DNA from 2 places in the Varunaivibrio sulfuroxidans genome. Region 1 is predicted to be linked to the other one. Evidence: predicted binding sites of a transcription regulator. Region 1 holds the regulator's gene; the other holds the start of a gene.
The links. The regulator PhoB, encoded in region 1, activates phosphate uptake and scavenging genes when phosphate is short. The targets are predictions, from matches to a motif close to TNTCATAAAACTGTCA.
Positions count from the first base shown of each region.

Region 1 (3,212 bases):
TGGCCATCGTCAAGCATATTGTTAATCGCCATCGCGGCAAATTGACGATCGAAAGCGCCCCCGGCGAGGGCGCGACGTTTACCGTTCAACTGCCCGAATTCAAGACGCCATAGCCGCCTCGACCGACGCCCCAAGGGCGTCATAAAAGTGTAATTTCTTTGACATAAAATAGACCCCGGGGACGCCTAGGGTTTGCGTGTCGAGATAAGGAGGCGGTTCGCGCCGGCCTTTTTGAAGACACATGAATTTTATGAATTCCGCAATGCGCCCCTGCGGAGGCCGGATGTACGTCACGCCGGGGGTGCGATGCGCGGATCGCCGTGGAGAAGGCAATCGGGTGTTTCTCGATCTTCAGCTCCACGGTTGCCGTTTTTTAGGGCGAAACATTCGTTCCATCGTTGTTGAGGGCCTGTGGTTCTTTTCGTTTGTGTCGACAGGACGGTTTCCGTCCGGGTTCAACCGATCGCCGGGAAGGTCCGCCCGGGCGATCGCGGCGTCACTTGTCGGGGTATTAGCGGGTGAGGCGATCGCGAAAAAGGAAGAATTTATCGGCGAACTCCGCGATACTTATCTCATTGTCATTGTCACCCATTTGGCGCAACGTGCGCGCCGGCATTGTCGTTCCCGGAGTCTTTTGCGGGCATGTCGGGGCTTGCTTATGAATGTGCGGTGACGTGTACTGTGCTTTTCAAGGGCGGCGCAGAACGATGGAACTTATTTTGACACCGCCTCCGGCGAACGAACACCGGCCCGTATGGTAGGCCGCTTCGAACGTCCGGCGGCCAAGGAGAAAAACAATGGAAGGCGAACATATCGTCAAGTCGTTTGACGAGGAACTCTCCCACATCAACAATTTGATCGCCGAAATGGGGGGATTTGCGGAAATTCAGCTGGCCCGGGCGGTTGACGCCTTGAAGCGCCGCGACAGCGAATTGGCGGAACAAGTCGTTCGCGACGACCGGCAAATCGACAATCTGGAACAGGCCATCGACGAGGTCACGATCCGCATTTTGGCGCTGCGCAATCCGGTTGCCGACGATTTGCGTTCGGTCACCGCGGCGCTTAAGATCGCCAGCAATTTGGAACGGATCGGCGATTACACCAAGAATATCGCCAAGCGGACGATTACGTTGTCCCATTCTCATCCGATTAGCGGTGTCGCCGCGTCCATCGTGCGGATGTCGGCGTTGGTGCAGGACATGATCAAAAACGTCCTCGACGCCTACGCCAACGGTGACGACGCCAAGGCGACGGATGTGCGCAATCGCGACGAAGAGGTCGATCAGCATCACACCAGTCTTTTCCGCGAGCTTCTGACCTACATGATGGAAGATGCCCGCAATATCACGCCGTGCACCCACCTCCTCTTTATCGCCAAGAACGTGGAACGGATCGGCGATCACGTCACGTCGATCGCCGAACAGGTCCATTTCATGTCCACGGGAACGAAGTTCCCCACCGAGCGAACGAAAAAGGATGAGGCGAGCGCAACGGTGGTAAATCCGCGGTAGGAAAGGTTCGAAAACGATGACGCCCCTGATTTTGATTGCCGAGGATGAACCGGCCCAGGTCGAGGTTCTGCGTTACAACCTCGAAAGTGAGGGTTATCGAGTGGTTACGGCGGTTAATGGCGAGGAAGCCTTGCTGGTGGTCGAGGAAGAAGGCCCGGATCTGGTTCTGCTCGATTGGATGATGCCGGAATTGTCCGGGATCGAGGTCTGCCGCCGTCTGCGCGAACGTACCCAGACCAAGCGTCTGCCGGTCATCATGCTGACCGCGCGCGGCGAGGAATCAGACCGGGTGCGCGGTCTGGACAGTGGGGCGGACGATTACCTGGTGAAACCGTTTTCGCCCGGCGAGTTGATCGCCCGGGTCCGCGCGGTGATGCGCCGCACCCGTCCGGGGTTGGACGAGGAGCACATTTCCTATGGCGGCATCACCATGGACCTTGCCGCCCATAAGGTGACCCGAGACGGTCGCGCCGTTCATCTGGGACCAACCGAATTTCGTCTATTACGTATCTTGATGGAACGGCCGGGCCGGGTGTTTTCCCGCGAATCCCTGCTCGACATGGCGTGGGGGCGCGATATTTATGTCGAGGCGCGTACCGTCGATGTCCACATTCGCCGTTTGCGCAAGGCGCTTAATGAAAACGACGACACGGACATCATCCGCACCGTTCGCGGGGCGGGTTACGCCATCGACAGCGAGCACGGCGCCGGGTAGGGGCCTCGACGAGGGGCGGCGTTCACGTCGCAGTGCCGTCAAGTTTCGATTTGGGTGCGCAAGGTGTCGCGGGCGCCGTTCAGGAACAGGCGGATCATCCGTTCGATGATCGGCTCGACATCTCCGGGCACCGCCATGGTGTAGACCCATTTGCGCACCGCCATGTAGAAAAAACTGCCGTGCAGTTCCCAGCCGATTTCCATTTCCTCGTCGGTAATCGGAATTTCGCAGGCGGGAGGAAGTCCGGCGAACAGGCGCAGTTCCTCGCAAACGGGAAGAATCCACTTATCGCGGACGATTTCGATGTATCGTCCATTGATATCGACGCCCTTTAACCCGGCGAAGACGAGAATGCGCACCCATTCGTAATTGAAAGTGGCGCGGTAATATTCCTTGTAAAAGGTGATTAGACGATCTTCCAAGGTGCGCTTGCGCTGACGAATGAGGGTTTCCCATTTGGGGTCCCAGCGGGCGATGAAAAGCTCCTGGTAAACCCGCTCGATCAAGGTCTCCTTGCTGTCGAAGTAGCGATACAAAAGCGGCTGGGTAATGCCTAGCCGTTTCGCCAGATCCCGAGTTTTTCCCTCGAAACCGACTTCGGCAAAAAACCGTATGGCGCCGTCGATGATTTGTTTTTCTCTTTCTTCGCGGGAAAGCCGGGTTCTTTTTGTCGGGGGGCGAGGTTCCGGGGAAGGCTCCCGCCGCTGTTGACCGCTTTGTGCGTGCATGGTCTCCTGCGCCCTATTGTTTTTAACCCATTGACCGCAGCGGAGCGTCTTTCTCGTACGGACTTTCGATCCATCATTTCATGGGGCCATCATTTCACGGGGGAGGAAAAAATCAACCCCTTGTCTCGGCGCAGATCGTTTCTTCCTTGCCCAGGCCTACTGGATCGGGCCGACGTTTCGCCCTCGCAAACGATTGGGCCGACCGCGATCTCTCTTTTCGTTGCGGTTTGATTTTTTCACACATTTGCGTCCAAGGGT
Region 1 covers NZ_CP119676.1:2,689,437-2,692,648, forward strand. The annotation lists gene P3M64_RS12550 (ATP-binding protein) at 1-113, shown strand, start outside; gene phoU (phosphate signaling complex protein PhoU) at 798-1,511, shown strand; gene phoB (phosphate regulon transcriptional regulator PhoB) at 1,528-2,226, shown strand; gene P3M64_RS12565 (TetR/AcrR family transcriptional regulator) at 2,265-2,954, opposite strand.

Region 2 (3,212 bases), 1.2 Mb from region 1:
TTTTAAGGGCGTAGCGTTCGCGGAGGTTCAACTTTACCGCGCTGGGGAAGGTCGCTCCACCCATGCCGACGATGCCGCAATCGCCGACCCGCCGGGCGATGTCCTCGGGGTTGGCGCGGCGGGGATCGAGGGGCGGGGGCAAGGAGCCCCATTCGTCCCGACCGTCGGCGGCAAGAGTGATCGTGCGGATCGGCAGGCCCGATGGGTGGGGCGCCGGGTGGCGTCCGATGGCGACGATTTCGCCCGACGTCGGGGCGTGCACGGGGGCCGACACCCGACCCTGGGCGCGACCGAGAAGTTGACCTTTCTTAACGCGGTCGCCGATTTTTACGACGGCTTCGGCGGGGGCGCCGATATGCTGTTGCAGGGGGATGTAGAGCCGATCGGGCATGGGCAACGTCGCGATCGGCTTTTCGGCGCTGAGGTTTTTATGGTCTTCGGGGTGGACGCCGCCGCGAATACGGAACCACCGTCCCCGTGTCCAGACTATGCCCATAATGTGCTATCCTCGTGTGTGTCGGTCATGCCGCCCTCTCAAGGGGTTTGGGCCAATACCAGGTCTGCATGGTCTGGGGAACGGGGCGCAGGCGCAGGCATTCGGTAGGGCAAATATCGACGCACTTGCCGCAACCGGTGCAGGCCTCTTGGATGACGATGTGAATTTGCCGCGAGGCCCCCATTAGGGCGTCGGTCGGGCATTTCTTGAAACATTTGGTGCATCCGATGCATAAATCCTCGTTGACGAAAGCGATTTGCGGAACCTGATCCTCGACTGACGACAGGTCCAGAACGACGCCTAATTTCTCCGCCAATTGGGCCGCCAGGGTGCGTCCGCCGGGGGGGCACAACGTCACATCGACCTTACCCTCGGCCAGGGCCTGGGCGGCGGGAGAGCAACCGGGAAAACCGCACTGGCCGCATTGCGAGCCGGGCATCATTTTTTCGATTTCCTCGCCCAGGGGGTTGCCTTCGACGCGCAAATACTTCGCCGCCAACCCAAGAAGAAAACCCAAGGTCAGTCCCATTGCGGTCAAACTGAATACGGCGTTGAGCATCCTTTCCTCCTCTAAGTGATTTACGACGCCAAACCGGAAAAGCCCATGAACGCAAGCGAGAGCAACCCCGCGGTGATGAAGCTGATCGGAGCCCCGGAAAAGGCCTCGGGAATATCGGCCAGGGCCATCCGTTCGCGCATGCCGGCAAAGACGGCCATCACCAGGGTGAATCCCAAGGAGGATCCGAAACCGAACAGCAGGCTTTCGATGAAGCTATTTTTTTGCTGCACGTTGATCAGGGCGACCCCGAGGACCGCGCAGTTGGTGGTGATCAGGGGCAGGAAAATGCCCAACACTTGGTACAGCGCCGGCGATATTTTGCGGATGACCATTTCGGTGAACTGCACCACTGCGGCGATGACCAGGATAAAGGACATGATGCGCAGATAACCGACCCCCAGCGGAACCAGGATAAAATGCTCGATCGCCCATCCTGCGACGGCGGCCAGCGTGAGAACGAACGTCGTCGCCAGTCCCATGCCGATGGCGGCATCGACCTTGTTGGACACGCCCATGAACGGGCATAATCCCAAAAAACGCACCAGGACCACATTGTTGACGAGGGTTGCGCCGATGAGCAGTAAAATATAGTCGGCCATCGCGGAATACTCCTTAACTTCATCCGCTCGCTCTTCCCGGGATGAGGCGTGGGGAGATGCACGGATCACCTTGCATGGATGCATCAACCGTACCAACGTCGCCCGCGGTGCGCGATTGCGCGGAATTGCCCAATTTTTCACCACAAGGTTCCATGTCGTAAAGCCGACACGGGACATAGGGGGCGTGAAAGGCTGTCGTGAATCTCACAACGAAAAGAAGGCGTCCATCGCGTGGCGGGAGATGGCGGGGAACTCTTGGCGGCTTTCGGCATGACCCTTGCATTGTTTTCATGGGGCGAATCAACCCGGAGCATGTGCGACGCCCCGATGATCGGGTCCGTTCGAAGAGGTGATGTTGTGGCTGACGGGAAAGGCGCCGAAGCGCAGAGCAGGGCGCAGCCGGGGGGAACGACGCCGGGCAGCGCGACGGTGCAGTTGTCGCGCCTGTTGGATGCGCCGCCGGAAGGGACGCCCGCCGCGGTTTTGGCGTTGTTGGGGGATATTAACCGCGATATCGGCGGAGACGTCCCCCTTGAGGTTTTTCGCCGCGTCGTTGAAAACGTGCCGACGGCGATTTCCGTTACCGACGCCCACGCCAATATCCTGTACGTCAATCCGGCGTTCGTGAACGTCAGCGGCTATGCCCTGGCCGATGTGATGGGTAAAAACGAATCGATCCTGTCCTATAAAGCGACCCCGCAAACGGTGTACCGGGACTTGTGGTCCACGATCACCGAGGGGCGAACCTGGACGGGGCGCCTAGTCAACAAGCGCAAGGACGGCGGGCGTTACTTGGCGGAACTCACCGTGGTTCCGGTTAGGCGCGAGGACGGCGCGATTAGCCATTATTTAGGCATGCACCGCGATGTCAGCGAGATGCATAGTCTGTCGCGCAAGGTGCGTAACCAGGGGGCGTTGATCGAATCGGCGCTGGCCCATGCGCCGGTCGTCGTCGTCCTGCTCGACGGCGCGTTCGAAGTCGCCTTCGCCAATGCCGCCTACCGCAATCTGCAGCGCGACTGCGGCGACGTCGCCCCCGCGCCGCTGATCTTGAACGCGTTGGGCGATCTGATCAAGGGCGGCGATGTCGGTGGGGTCGAGGTGCATATCGCCCCCGAAGGGTGCGAGCCACGATGGTTTTCGTGTTCCGCCTCGTGGGTCGGCGCGTTGGATGAAAAGGCGGAGTCGTACTTCCTCGCCTCCGCCGACACCGGATTGTTGCTGGTGTTAAGCGATATTACCGCCCAGCGCCGCCAGTACGAGCAGGTGCGCACCGGCGCGGTGCGGGCGTTGATGGCCGAACGTCAGACCGCGGAAAGCGTCCGTGAGATTTTGTCCGGCGCGATATATCAGTTTCAAGGTCCGCTCAACGTCATGGCGGCGGCGGCCAATATGTTGGAGCGGCAGGGCGGCGCCGACGCCGGCGTGTTGGCGACCTTGGGCGATGTTCTGGGGGCCGGGCGCGACGCGCTGGCGCGCCTGAAGGCGGCGATGCCGGATATCGAGGACGAGCCGGAAATGCCGGTCAACCTCAACGAGATCATTCGCGATGTGCTCG
Region 2 covers NZ_CP119676.1:1,470,942-1,474,153, reverse strand. The annotation lists gene rsxC (electron transport complex subunit RsxC) at 1-496, opposite strand, end outside; gene P3M64_RS06940 (RnfABCDGE type electron transport complex subunit B) at 522-1,055, opposite strand; gene rsxA (electron transport complex subunit RsxA) at 1,076-1,654, opposite strand; gene nifL (nitrogen fixation negative regulator NifL) at 2,012-3,212, shown strand, end outside.
Region 2: a site for PhoB is predicted at 1,808-1,823, ahead of rsxA (electron transport complex subunit RsxA). Genes of this name have one in related genera too.